Regions from separate parts of the Acidovorax sp. GW821-FHT10E04 genome, predicted to be linked through region 1. Evidence: riboswitches for the same ligand, from Rfam matches in the RefSeq annotation. Region 1 holds a riboswitch; the other holds the start of a gene.
What was found. A riboswitch is a leader RNA that binds a small molecule or an ion and turns the genes downstream of it on or off. The one in region 1 is predicted to bind S-adenosylhomocysteine.
Positions count from the first base shown of each region.

Region 1 (7,226 bases):
GACAGCGCAGGCCGCAGCTGACGCCAACGGGGGGTGTGGCGCGGGTTCGCCCGTTCGATGCACTGCAGCGGCCTGAGATCTTCAAACAGTGTCAACCGCCTGTGCGAGGCCCGCACTGCGCCCGATAATCGGCCCCCATGCGTGGGCCGTTCTTTTCTATCCTGTGGATGTCGTCCTGTGCGCTGCTGTGCGCCGTGCTCGCGGGCTGCGCGGGCAACGCGCCCACGCAGCGCGGCGAGGTCAAGGGCGCATCCGCCGCGCCCGGTGAGCTGGCCCAGTCCGACATGAACCGCCTGGCCACGCTGGCCATGCAGGAGAACCTGGAGGGCTTGTTCCGCCTCATGGACAAGCTCTACCGCCGCAACCCCGCCGAATGGCGCAAGACCAGCACCACCAGCCGCGAGCACGCCGCCGAGCAGGTGCGCACGGCCATCCTGCAGCGCCAGCCCTGGGCGCCACTGCAGGGGCGCCGTGACATCGCCGCGATGGGCTTTGCGCTGGCGCCGGAGTTTGCGGGAGACCGCGTGGCGGCGTTCATCCATGCGACGGCCGACATGATCATCACGGCCCATGGCGGCAAGACCGAGTTCTTCTTGCTCGACGGTGTGGATGCCCAGCACCTCTACAACGCCGCGCGCAATGTGGAAAGCGCCGTGTGGCTGCTGGCCCAGCGCCGCAATGCCCAGGGCCAGCCGCTGCTGCTGGCCGACGAAATCGGGCCCCAGGGCCGCAACCTGAGCTTCGAGCGCGAGTTCGGCAAGGTCATCGCGCGGCTCGACCTGCTGGCCGCCCTGACCACCGAAAAGTACCGTCGCGCTGCCATCAGCTACGTGCAGGGTATCGTGGGCGGGACTTTCCTGCAGTTTCTGCCGGTGCGTTAAGGGCGATTCGACCGCGTCCAGCGCGGGACGCGCCGTGAGCGCGCGCCGACGCGCATGAACGTTCCAGATGGAAACGTGGCGTTACACTTTGGCCACCCTTCCACTCCAAATCGGGACTTCACCATGCGCCAACGTGCATTGCTGTGGCTCACTGCGTTCTTGTTGGCCATGGTGGCCGCGACCGCAGCGCATGCCCAAGACGCGGACCTTTCCATCACAAAGACCGATGGAGTGACCACGGCCACGCCGGGCGGATCGGTGACCTACACCATCACCGCCAGCAATGCAGGGCCGGACCCCGCCGTCGGTGCCACGGTGGCGGACACTTTTCCGGCCGTGCTCACCGGCACCTGGACCTGCGTGGGCGCGGGCGGCGGCACCTGCACGGCGGCGGGCAGCGGCAACATCAACGATGGCGTCAATCTGCCCGCGGGCGGCTCGGTGACTTACACGGTGAGCGCCGCGATCAATGCGTCTGCGACGGGCACGCTGACCAACACCGCGACGGTGACGTCTGCCGTGAACGACCCCAACCCAGCCAACAACAGCGCCACCGACTCCGACACGCTCACGCCACAGGCGGATCTGTCCATCACCAAGACCGATGGCGTGACCACGGCCGTTCCGGGCGGATCGGTGACGTACACCATCACCGCCAGCAACGCGGGGCCGTCTAATGCGTCGGGGGCCGCGGTGCTCGATACCTTCCCTGCCGCGCTCACCGGCACCTGGACCTGCGTCGGCGCGGGCGGAGGCACCTGCACGGCGGCGGGCAGCGGCAACATCAACGACATCGTCAACCTGCCCGCGGGGGGATCGGTCACCTACACGGTGAGCGCCACGATCAGCGGTTCGGCGACCGGAACGCTGGTCAACACGGCGACGGTGACAGCGCCGGGCGGGGTGACCGATCCCAACCCCGCCAACAACAGCGCCACCGACACCGACACCCTCGCGTCGCAAGCCGACCTGGCCATCACCAAGACGGATGGTGTGACCACGGCCGTTCCGGGCGGCTCGGTCACCTACACCATCACCGCCAGCAACGCCGGCCCATCGAACGCCGCAGGCGCGGGCGTGGTGGACACCTTCCCCGCCGCCCTCACGGGCACCTGGACCTGCGTCGGCGCGGGCGGAGGCACCTGCACGGCGGCGGGCAGCGGCAATATCAGCGACACCGTCAACCTGCCCGCGGGCGGCTCGGTGACCTACACCGTCAGCGCGACGGTGAGTGCGGCGGCCACGGGAACGCTGGTCAACACGGCGACGGTGACGGCGCCGGGCGGGGTGACCGACCCCAACCCGGCCAACAACAGCGCCACCGACACCGACACCGTCACGCCGCAGGCGGATCTGGCCATCACCAAGACGGACGGCGTGACCACGGCCACCGCGGGCGGCTCGGTGACCTACACCATCACCGCGAGCAATGCCGGGCCCTCCGGCGTCGCTGGGGCGACGGTGGCGGACACCCTGCCCGCGGTGCTGACCGGCACCTGGACCTGCGTGGGCGCGGGCGGCGGCACCTGCACGGCGGCGGGCAGTGGCAGCATCAACGACACCGTCAACCTGCCCGCGGGCGGATCGGTGACCTACACCGTCAGCGCCACGGTGGGCGCGTCGGCGACGGGGACACTGGTCAACACCGCGACCGTCGCGGCCCCAGGTGGCGTGACCGACCCCAACCCCGGCAACAACAGCGCCACCGACACCGACACCATCGCGGCGGCCCCGAGCGCGATTCCGTCCCTGTCGGAATGGGCGCTGTGGCTGCTCGCCGGCCTGGTGCTGCTGGCCGCGCTGGGCCAGCGCCGCCAGATGCGCTGACCGCGGGCGGGCCAACTACAATCGGCCCCTGGTCCAAGGAGCGTTGCAGCGGCTTGCCGTGCCCTGGTGGGGCATGGCGGCTCGTCAGGCTTGGGCCGCGCATCCCTCAGTACATTGACAACGACGCTCACCTGAACCCCCTTGTGCCGCGCAGGTGAGCCTTATGTCAGATTTGTCCGTCCCCCCCATGAAGTTGTCCGGCCTGGAGCCTGTCTCCATTGGCGAGGGCACGCTGTTCGTCAACATCGGCGAGCGCACCAACGTCACCGGCTCCAAGGCGTTCGCGCGCATGATTTTGAACGGCCAGTATGAAGAGGCCCTGGCCGTGGCGCGCCAGCAGGTGGAAAACGGCGCCCAGGTCATCGACATCAACATGGACGAGGCCATGCTCGACAGCAAGGCCGCCATGGTGCGCTTTCTGCAGCTCATCGCGTCCGAGCCCGACATCGCGCGCGTGCCCATCATGGTGGACAGCTCCAAGTGGGAGGTGATCGAAGCCGGCCTGCGTTGCGTGCAGGGCAAGGGCATCGTCAACTCCATCTCCATGAAGGAGGGCGTGGACAAGTTCAAGCACGAGGCGCGCCTGGTGCGCCGCTACGGCGCCGCTGCGGTGGTCATGGCGTTTGACGAAAAAGGCCAGGCCGACACCTACGAACGCAAGATCGAAATCTGCGAACGCGCCTACCGCATCCTGGTCGATGAAGTGGGCTTCCCGCCCGAAGACATCATCTTCGACCCCAACATCTTCGCCGTGGCCACCGGCATCGAAGAGCACAACAACTACGCCGTCGATTTCATCGAGGCCGTGCGCTGGATCAAGCAGAACCTGCCGGGCGCCAAGGTCTCGGGCGGCGTGTCGAACGTGTCGTTCAGCTTCCGGGGCAACGACCCCGTGCGCGAGGCCATCCACACCGTGTTCCTGTACCACGCCATCAAGGCGGGCATGGACATGGGCATCGTCAATGCTGGCATGGTGGGTGTGTACGACGACCTGGAGCCCGTGCTGCGCGAGCGCGTGGAAGACGTGGTGCTCAACCGCCGCCCCGACGCCGGCGAGCGCCTGGTCGAGATCGCCGAAACCGCCAAGAGCGGCGCCAAGGACGAGAGCAAGAAACTCGAATGGCGCGGCACGCCCGAGCACCCCAAGACCGTGGGCGAGCGCCTGTCGCATGCGCTGGTGCACGGCATCACCGACTTCATCACCGAGGACACCGAAGAGGCCTACCGCGAGATCCTGGCCAGGGGCGGCCGTCCGCTGCACGTGATCGAGGGCCCGCTCATGGACGGCATGAACGTGGTGGGCGATTTGTTCGGCGCTGGCAAGATGTTCCTGCCCCAGGTGGTGAAAAGCGCGCGCGTGATGAAGTCCGCCGTGGCCCACCTGATTCCGTACATCGAGGAAGAAAAGCGCCAGGACGAACTGGCCGGGCGCGACGTGCGCAGCAAGGGCAAGATCGTCATCGCCACCGTCAAGGGCGACGTGCACGACATCGGCAAGAACATCGTCACCGTCGTGCTCCAGTGCAACAACTTCGAGGTGGTGAACATGGGCGTGATGGTGCCCTGCCACGAGATCCTGGCGCGCGCCAAGGTCGAGGGCGCCGACATCGTGGGCCTGTCGGGCCTGATCACCCCCAGCCTGGAAGAAATGCAGTACGTCGCGGGCGAGATGCAGAAGGACGAGCACTTCCGCATCAAGAAGATCCCGCTGCTCATCGGCGGCGCCACCACCAGCCGCGTGCACACCGCCGTGAAGATCGCGCCGCACTACGAAGGCCCCGTGGTCTACGTTCCCGATGCCTCGCGCAGCGTCAGCGTGGCGCAGAGCCTGCTGGGCGACGGCGTGCAGAACTACGTGGACGAGCTGAATGCCGACTACGACAAGGTGCGCATCCAGCACGCCAACAAGAAGGCCACGCCCCTGTGGCCCCTGGCCAAGATCCGCGCGAACAAGACACCCGTGGACTGGTCCGCCTACCAGCCCGCCGTGCCACGTGCGCTGGGCCGCCGCGTGTTCAAGAACTTCGACCTGGCCGAGCTGGCCAGGTACATCGACTGGGGCCCGTTCTTCCAGACCTGGGACCTGGCCGGCCCGTACCCCGCCATCCTCACCGATGAGGTGGTGGGCGTGGAGGCCACGCGGGTGTTTGCCGATGGCCAGGCCATGCTGAAAAAAATCATCGAAGGCCGGTGGCTCACGGCCAGCGGCGTGATGGCGCTGCTGCCCGCCAACAGCGTGAACGACGACGACATCGAGTTCTACACCGACGACACCCGCACCGAGGTCGCCATGACCTGGTACGGCCTGCGCCAGCAAGCGGAAAAGCACACCATCGACGGCGTGACCCGCCCCAGCCGCTGCCTGGCCGACTTCGTGGCGCCCAAGGAAAGCGGCATTGCCGACTACGCCGGCATGTTCGCCGTGACGGCGGGCCTGGGGATCGAGAAGAAGGAAAAGGCCTTCATCGACGCGCTGGACGACTACTCCGCCATCCTGTTCAAGAGCCTGGCCGACCGCCTGGCCGAAGCCTTTGCCGAAGCCCTGCACCACCGCGTGCGCACCGACCTGTGGGGCTATGCCGCCGGCGAGGCGCTGAGCAACGACGACATGATCGCCGAGAAGTACCGCGGCATCCGCCCCGCGCCCGGCTACCCCGCCTGCCCCGACCACAGCGCCAAGAGCGAGCTGTTCCGTGTGCTGCAGTGCGAAGACATCGGCATGACCCTCACCGAAAGCCTGGCCATGATGCCGGCGGCCAGCGTGAGCGGCTTCTACATCGGTCATCCGGATGCCGTGTACTTCAACGTCGGCAAGATCGGTGAAGACCAGTTGCACGACATGGCGCAGCGCCGCAGGATGGATGAGAAGGTGCTGGAGCGGTTGCTGGCGCCGAATCTGTGATGCTATTGATTTTATAGCATCTGGCACTTGATGGATAAGCGCCAGGGGCTGATTTGATCGAATGGACAGAAAGGCCCCGCACGCGGGGCCTTTCTGTTGGTGGCTTTGCCGGAAAGCGCTTCGCAAGCCATGGGCCTGCCTCCAGACCGGCGCGCCTGCGCCATGCCTGGCGCGTGTTTTCGGCAGTGGGAACCCTACTTCAGGAGGGATGCTATTTGCCAGGGCGCAGCATGTAATCAGCCACGATTGGGACAAGCTCGGTGCGGCGCTGCCGCTGCACTTTTCACAGGACAGTGGCTCCCGCCGTGGGCCGCGCAGGGCCCGCCCAAGCACAAGACAAAGAACTGTGTAGGGGCGATGCCAATGCTGCGTTTCCATGGATTTCCGGAGGGGCTCCGTCATGCGGCCCTGCGCCTGCTGGCTTGCGCGGCGCTGCTGGCGGGTTTGCTGCAGCCTGGCATGGCCAGCGCCGCGCACACCTCGCTCATCTGCCCGGCCAAGGGTGGTGGGGTCACGCAAGGCGGCACGGTCACCATCGACGTGACCGACTGCACGCCAGGTATTGGCTGGGCGGGCACCGGTCCGGTGGACGGGCCGGCGTTACCTGTGCATGGCAGTGCCAACCTGCGCATCACCGGACCGAACTGGGTCCTGGACTACAGCCACAATGGCAACAGCGCCACCAGCGACTACTTCGAGTTCACCGACGCATCGGGCAACGCCACTGCGCAAAGCGTCGTGGGCGTGACGGTCACCATCCATCCCTCGTCGTCTCCCATTGCGGTCGCACCCGCAACATTGCCCGCCCTGACGGCGGGCACGCCGTTTTCGCAGGCCCTCAGCGCCAGCGGCGGCACGGCGCCATACACCTACACGCTGCAAGGCGGCGCGCTGCCCCCGGGCCTCGGCCTGGCCGGTTCGGGCGCCATCACCGGCACGCCCACCCGGCGCGGGGGCTACACCTTCAGCGTGCGCTCCACCGACCATGGCGGCCTGTTCGTGGACAAGGGCTACACCGGCACGGTGGGCAACCCGAGCCTGGCGCTGGCCACCCCCACGGGCACGGCGGTGCAGGGCCAGCCCTTCTCGCAAGCACTGGCCACCACGGGCGGTGTGCCGCCCTACAGCTATCAGCTGGAGACGGGCAGCTTCCCGGCGGGCATCAGCATCTCCGGCGCGGGCGTGGTCAGCGGCACCACGGCGGCGTCCCTGGGCAGCTACCCGGTGACCTTGCGGGTCACGGACGCCAGCACGGGGCCTGGGAGCTATTTCGAGCTGGAGAACTACACGCTGGTGGTCAGCCAGCAGCCCGTGCTGTCCATCAACGACGTGGCGGCCAGCGAAGGCAATGCGGGCATGGCCCATTTCAGTTTCACGGTCAGCCTCAGCGCGCCCGCCGGGCCGGGCGGCGTCACCTTCGACATCGCCACGGCCAATGGCACGGCCACCGCGGGGGCCGACTACGTGGCGCACAGCCTCGCGGGCCAGGCCATACCCGCAGGCAGCAGCACCTACCCCTTCGTGGTGCAGGTGCCGGGCAATGCGCTCTTCCAGCCGGACAGGACGTTTTGGGTGAATGTGACCAATCTGGTGAATGCCGTGGCGGGCGACGCGCA
Region 1 covers NZ_JBWKMT010000003.1:676,552-683,777, forward strand. The annotation lists gene AC07OC_RS12475 (aliphatic amidase) at 1-21, shown strand, start outside; gene AC07OC_RS12480 (hypothetical protein) at 138-881, shown strand; gene AC07OC_RS12485 (IPTL-CTERM sorting domain-containing protein) at 1,005-2,708, shown strand; S-adenosyl-L-homocysteine riboswitch at 2,738-2,844, shown strand; gene metH (methionine synthase) at 2,896-5,610, shown strand; gene AC07OC_RS12495 (putative Ig domain-containing protein) at 5,968-7,226, shown strand, end outside.

Region 2 (7,226 bases), on a different contig from region 1:
GGTCACCACGCTGGTGGGGCGCAGTTCCTTGGCGGTGCGCTGCACCTTGAGCTTCATGCCCGGCATGTACTTGCCCGAGGCCACGCGCACGAAGGCGATGCGGTCGCGGTGGTTGGCGTCCATGTTGGCCTGCACCTTGAAGACCACGCCGGCGAAGCCCTCGTCCTCGGGCTGGATGGTCTTGACCACGGGCTGCTTGTTGACCTCGAGCGTGCTCACGCGCGGGCCGGGCGGCGGGGCCATGTCCACCAGGGCGTCGAGCACTTCCATCACCCCGAAGTTGTTCACCCCCGAGCCGAAGAACACGGGCGTGAGCTTGCCGGCCAGGAAGGCCTCGTGGTCCCAGGCGGGCGATGCGCCCACGGCCAGTTCCATGCTCTCCAGCGCCGCATCGAACTCGGCGCCGAAGCGCGCACGCAGCGTGGCCTCGTCGGACAGCGGGATGGCCTCGAAGTCCTGCGGGCGGCGCTCGCTGCCGGACTCGAACACCGTCATCGTCTGGGTGCGCAGATTGATGATGCCGCCGAAGGCCTTGCCCTGGCCCACGGGCCAGGTCATGGGGCAGCAGGGCATGCCCAGTTCGCGCTCGACCTCGTCCATGATGTCCAGCGGGTCGCGCACCTCGCGGTCCATCTTGTTCACGAAGGTGATGATGGGCGTGTCGCGCTGGCGGCAAACCTCGATCAGGCGGCGTGTCTGCGCTTCCACGCCGTTGGCCGCGTCGATCACCATCAGCGCCGAATCGACGGCGGTGAGCACGCGGTAGGTGTCTTCCGAGAAGTCCTTGTGGCCGGGCGTGTCGAGCAGGTTGATCACGTGTTCGCGGTACAGCATCTGCATCACCGACGAGGCCACCGAGATGCCGCGCTGCTTTTCGATCTCCATCCAGTCCGAGGTGGCATGGCGGCTGGCCTTGCGGCCCTTGACGGCACCGGCGATCTGGATCGCGCCCGAGAACAGCAGCAGCTTTTCCGTCAGCGTCGTCTTACCGGCGTCGGGGTGGGAAATGATGGCAAAGGTGCGGCGGCGCCGGGTTTCTGAGGCGTAGGACACAGGGGGTGGTTCCAGAAGGGGGTCAGGGCGCGCTGCGGCAGGGTTCTGCGGCAGTCGGCGCGGCAGGCGCAGCGGCGCCCGGAAGCGGCGATTTTACCGGCGCCCGCTGCGAACCCTCTTCCGGCCGTTCTTCAACGCCCGTTTCCGTTCAGCTGGCCTGTGCCTGCGCCTGGGCGTGCCGGGCATACATCTTCTGCATGCCGCCCAGCCAGCGCTCGTAGTCCTGCCCCTTGTTGCGGAAGTATTGCGCCACTTCGGGGTGGGGCAGCACCAGGAAGCGCCCGTCCTGCATGGCGGCCAGCACGTCGCCCGCCACCTGTTCGGGCGGCAGGATGCCGTCGTGCGAGGCCGAACCGCCATCGCCCGTCACCATGGCGGTCTGCACCGACTGCGGGCACAGGCAGGCCACACCCACGCCCTTGCGGCCATAGGCGATGCGCAGCCACTCGGCGAAGGCCACGGCGGCATGCTTGGTGACGGCGTAGGGGGCGGACTCGACGATGGTCAGCAGCCCGGCCGCCGAGGCCGTGACGAGGAAGAAGCCCTCGCCGCTCTCCACCATCTCGGGCACCACGGCGCGTGCGGCCCACACGTGGGCCATGCCGTGGATGTTCCACATGGCGTCCCACAGTGGGTCCTCGAGTTCGATGCCGCCCGGGCGGCCCAGGATGCCGGCGTTGGAGATGTAGGCATCGACCCGGCCGTAGCGCTCGCGCGTGGTGGCCACCAGCGCCTGGATGTCGGCCTCCTTGGACACATCGCAGCGCACGGCCAGGCCACCGATCTCGTCGGCCACGGCCTGTGCGGGCGCGAGGTGCAGGTCGGCCACGACCACGGCGCGGGCGCCTTCCTGCGCAAAACGCCGCGCGATGCTGCGGCCGATGCCGCTGGCGCCGCCGGTGACGATGATGACCTTGTCCTTGGGGTCCATGCAGTGCTCCGTTGGTGTTTTTTGGTGAGGGCGCCAGTGTCGGGCGGCCCGCGGGGCAAGGCAGCCGCGCAGGTGACAGGGCTTCAGCCCGGCGCGCTGGCGGCCTGCACGATGGCGGCGCAGCACAGTTGCTCCACACCGTCGGCCCACTGCCGCATGGCGGCGGGATCGAGCTGCAGCAGCAGCGCATAGCGCCGCCCACCCCAGGCCGAGAGGTGCAACGCCTGCAGCAGTGCTTGCCCGGGCGGGCGGGGCAGGTCGGTGCAGGCGGCAATCACCCGGCCCCAGGCGGCCACCAGTTCCTCGTGCACGCGGCGGTGGTGCCGGGGCTCGGCCATCTGCGCCTCCAGCGCCAGCATGTCGGGGTGGAAGGGCGGCAGCCCGGGCGCATCCACGCCGCACACCAGGCGCACGAGATGGTGGATGCGCTGCGTCCATGGCAGGCCCTCGGGCTGCACGGCCTCGCGGTCGATGGCGGCGAGCAGGGCCTCGACGCAGTGGCGCACATAGCCCGACAGCAGCGCTGTCTTGTTGGGGAAATAGTCGTACAGCGTGCCGACGGAAATGCCGGTTTCCAGCGCCACGTTGCGCGTGGTGAGCTTGTCCCAGCCGTCGCGTTGCCAAATCCGAACAAAGGCGTCGTAGATGGCCTGCACCGTGAAGCGCGCCCGGGCCTGGAGGGGGCGCTTGAGCGGCCTGGGGGCCGCGCTGGAGCTGGCGGCAAGGGTCTTGCGCGGCGGGTTCACCGGTTTCCGAACCCACGCGGCGGCAGGGCGCCATACAGTGCCCTGAGTGTTTTCTCACCCTTGAAACGGAGACTTTCCATGACGCTGCTCACCCGCCTGTTGACCGACAGGAATGCATTGAATCACACCCGCACCGAGGAGCTCCCCCTTGCTCCACTGCAGCCCGGCGAGGCCCTGCTGCGCGTGGATCGCGTGGCGGTGACCACGAACAACATCACCTACGCCGCCTTTGGCGACGCGATGAAGTACTGGGACTTTTTCCCCACGGGCGAAGCGGGCTGGGGCCACATGCCCGTGTGGGGCTTTGCCGACGTGGTGGCCTCCGGCGTGCAGGGCGTGGCCGTGGGCGAGCGCTTCTACGGCTACTGGCCCATTGCGAGCCATGTGCGCATGGCGCCGGTGCGCGTGACGGTCCGGGGCTTCTACGACGGCGCGGAGCACCGCCAGTCGCTCACCTCGGCCTACAACCAGTACACGCGCACCAGCGCCGACCCGGCATACCGGGCAGGCGATGAAAACTACCAGATGCTGGTGCGGCCGCTGTTCATCACGTCGTTCATGCTGGCGGACTTCCTGCAGGACAACGGATTTTTCGGCGCGCGGCGGCTGCTGTTCTCCAGCGCATCGAGCAAGACGGCCTACGGCACCGCGTTCTGCCTGGAGGGGCCCGGGCAGATCGAGCGCCTGGGGCTCACCGCGCCGCGCAACAGTGCCTTCGTGCAGGGCCTGGGCTGCTACCAGCGCACGGTGGCGTATGGCGAGCTGGAGGCCCTGGATGCCGGTGTGCCCACGCTGTATGTCGATTTCTCGGGCGACGAGGATCTGCGCTCGCGCGTGCACCACCACCTGGGCGATGCCCTGGTGTACGACTGCTATGCGGGGTCGGCGCAGAACACGCACTTCCTGCGCGACACGGCCCTGCCGGGGCCCGCGCCCGTGTTCTATTTCGCGCCGGTGCAGATCAGGAAGCGCAATGCGGACTGGGGCCCCGAGGTGGTCAACCAGAAGTTCAATGCCGCCCAGCGCGCGTTCATCGACCGCGTCGGCAGCGCGCACCAGCCCTGGATGCGGGTGCGCGAACACCAGGGTTTCGCGGCGGCGCAGGCCCTGGTCGAGGACCTGCATGCGGGCCGCATCGATCCGCAGGAAGGCCACGTGGTCGTGCTGGCGCCGTAGCGCGGCCCAAGGCACCGAGGCGGGGCGCTCCCTCGCCTCCCGCACTTGCTTTTATAATCCGCCGATCCGAGGAGCGTTGCAGCGTCCCCAGCACTGGCGGGGCGTGAGGCTCGGAGTCATCTAGCAACGACGCTCATCCACTTCTCGTGTGGTGAGCCTTCCGTCTCATCCCCGCGCTGAATGTGGTCTTTCAAACATGCTTTGGAGCACACCATCATGAACGCACGCGTCAACGCCCCGGTCAACACCGACTGCATCATTGCCGACATCGGCCTGGCCGCCTGGGGCCGTAAAGAGATCCGCATCGCCGAAACGGAGATGCCCGGCCTGATGGCCATCCGCGAGGAATTCGCCGCCAAGCAGGCGCTCAAGGGCGCCCGCATCACCGGCAGCCTGCACATGACGATCCAGACCGCCGTGCTGATCGAGACGCTGCAGGCCCTGGGTGCCGAGGTGCGCTGGGCTTCGTGCAACATCTTCTCCACGCAGGACCACGCCGCCGCCGCGATTGCCGCCAGCGGCACGCCCGTGTTCGCCGTGAAGGGCGAGACCTTGGCCGAATACTGGGACTACACCCACCGCATTTTCGACTTCGGCCCCGCCGGCACCGAAGGCGAAGGCCCCAACCTGATCCTGGACGACGGCGGCGACGCCACGCTGCTGATGCACCTGGGCAAGCGCGCCGAAAAGGACGCATCGCTGATCGCCAACCCCACCAGCGAAGAAGAAACCTGCCTGTTCGCCTCCATCAAGGCCAAGCTGGCCGTGGACCCGACCTGGTACAGCCGCAAGAGCGCGCAGATCATCGGCGTGACCGAAGAGACCACGACCGGCGTGCACCGCTTGAAGGAAATGTCGGCCAAGGGCTCGCTGATGTTCCGCGCGATCAACGTGAACGACTCGGTGACCAAGAGCAAGTTCGACAACCTGTACGGCTGCCGCGAGTCGCTGGTGGACGGCATCAAGCGCGCCACCGACGTGATGATCGCCGGCAAGGTGGCCTGCGTGGCCGGCTACGGCGACGTGGGCAAGGGCTCTGCCCAGGCCCTGCGCGCCCTGAGCGCCCAGGTCTGGGTGACCGAGATCGACCCCATCAACGCCCTGCAGGCCGCGATGGAAGGCTACAAGGTCGTGACGATGGAATACGCCGCCGACAAGGCCGACATCTTCGTGACCACCACCGGCAACAAGGACGTGATCACCCACGACCACATGAAGGCCATGAAGGACCAGGCCATCGTCTGCAACATCGGCCACTTCGACAACGAGATCCAGGTCGCGACGCTCGAGCAGTACGAGTGGGAAGAGATCAAGCCCCAGGTGGACCACGTGATCTTCCCGGACGGCAAGCGCATCATCCTGCTGGCCAAGGGCCGCCTGGTGAACCTGGGCTGCGGCACGGGCCACCCGAGCTTCGTGATGTCGTCGAGCTTCGCCAACCAGACCATCGCCCAGATCGAGCTGTTCACCCACAGCGACTACTACGAGAACGGCAAGGTCTACGTGCTGCCCAAGCACCTCGACGAGAAGGTGGCGCGCCTGCACCTCAAGAAGGTGGGCGCGATGCTCACGGAACTTTCCGACGAGCAGGCCGCCTACATCGGTGTGCCCAAGCAAGGCCCGTACAAGCCCGACACGTACCGCTACTGATCGTGCGGGTGGCTGTTGCTGCTCCTTTTTTGGGAGCAGCCAGCGCTTGTGGATAAAGCGATAGAAGCCATTTTGGCTATGAAATCCATCGTCGATTGACGAGAGAGTGACGCATGCGCGCAGATGTTTTTTTGGTGGAGTCCGGCCATGCGGCCACGCGTTCGCAGGCACAGCGGCTGATTGCTGCAGGCGTCGAGTGGCGCCTGTCGCCGCTGGCGCCCTGGCAGAAGGTGGCCAAGAACGGCGATGACATCCCGTCCGTGGCCGAGGTGAAGCTGCTGGACGATGCCGAGGCCAAGTACATCTCGCGCGGCGGGCTCAAGCTGGAAGGCGCCTTGCGGGCCACGGGCCTGCCCGTGGCCGGGCTGCGCTGCCTGGACGTGGGGCAGAGCACCGGCGGGTTCACCGATTGCCTGTTGCAGCAGGGCGCGGCGCAGGTCGTCGGCGTGGACGTGGGCCACGGCCAGCTGCACGAGCGGCTGCACAGCGATCTGCGGGTGGTTTGCGTCGAGGGCGTGAATGCGCGCTCGCTGACCGCCGAGGCGCTGCAGCAGGCGTGCGAGGACGCGCTCTCCGAAGCCGTCGATGTGGACGAGGACAACGAGACCCAGCCCGAGGCGCCCTACAGCTGGATGCGCAACGGCGGGCTGGTGGACGACGCCTACGATGACAGCGGCGACGCCAAGGACCAGGACATCGAAGCCTTCAAGTCCGAGCGCGCGCAGCGTGCCGAGGCGCGCGCGCTGGGCACGCTGCCCGTCCAGCGCCGGCGCCGCGCCGAATGCGCGGGCGTGGACACGACCCCGTTGTTCGACGTGGTGGTGGGCGACCTGTCCTTCATTTCGCTGACCCTGGTGCTGCCTGCCATCGCCGCATTCCTGCGGCCCGACGGCCACCTGCTCATGCTGGTCAAGCCGCAGTTCGAACTGCAGCCCGGCCAGGTGGGCAAGGGCGGCATCGTGCGCGACGAGGCGCTGTACGCCGTGGTGGAAAAGCGCATCCGTGACTGCTGCGCCGAACTGGGCCTGGCGGTGCACGCCTGGCTGGACAGCCCGATCCAGGGTGGCGACGGCAACCGTGAATTTTTTGTTTATGCGAGGAGGGCCACATGATTGCTGCCAATGCCCAGGGCATCGGTTTCCCGGTGAGCTTCGAGTTTTTCCCGCCCAAGACGCCGGAGGGGGCCGACAAGCTGCGCACCGCGCGCCAGCAGCTGTATGCGCTGCACCCTGATTTCTGTTCGGTGACCTACGGCGCGGGCGGTTCCACGCAGGAGGGCACGTTTGGCACGGTGCGCGAAATCCTGGCCGAGGGGGTCGGCGCAGCCTCGCACTTCTCGTGCATTGGCGCCACGCGCCAGTCCGTGCGCGAGCAGCTCGCCATGCTCAAGGACATGGGCGTCAAGCGCCTGGTCGCGCTGCGCGGTGATCTGCCCAGCGGCTATGGCGCGGGCGGGGAGTTCCACTACGCCAGCGACCTGGTGGCCTTCATCCGTGCGGAGACCGGCCGGGACTTCCACATCGAGGTGGCGGCCTACCCCGAGGTCCACCCCCAGGCCAAGTCGCCCGAGGCGGACCTGAAGGCGTACATCGCCAAGGTGCAGGCCGGAGCGGACTCGGCGATCACCCAGTATTTCTACAACAGCGATGCGTACTTCCGCTTCGTGGAAG
Region 2 covers NZ_JBWKMT010000005.1:57,314-64,539, forward strand. The annotation lists gene AC07OC_RS16535 (peptide chain release factor 3) at 1-1,053, opposite strand, end outside; gene AC07OC_RS16540 (SDR family oxidoreductase) at 1,202-1,984, opposite strand; gene AC07OC_RS16545 (TetR/AcrR family transcriptional regulator) at 2,068-2,730, opposite strand; gene AC07OC_RS16550 (DUF2855 family protein) at 2,809-3,906, shown strand; S-adenosyl-L-homocysteine riboswitch at 3,969-4,048, shown strand; gene ahcY (adenosylhomocysteinase) at 4,123-5,556, shown strand; gene AC07OC_RS16560 (TlyA family RNA methyltransferase) at 5,670-6,668, shown strand; gene metF (methylenetetrahydrofolate reductase [NAD(P)H]) at 6,665-7,226, shown strand, end outside.
Region 2: another riboswitch for S-adenosylhomocysteine. It lies ahead of ahcY (adenosylhomocysteinase); the one in region 1 lies ahead of metH (methionine synthase).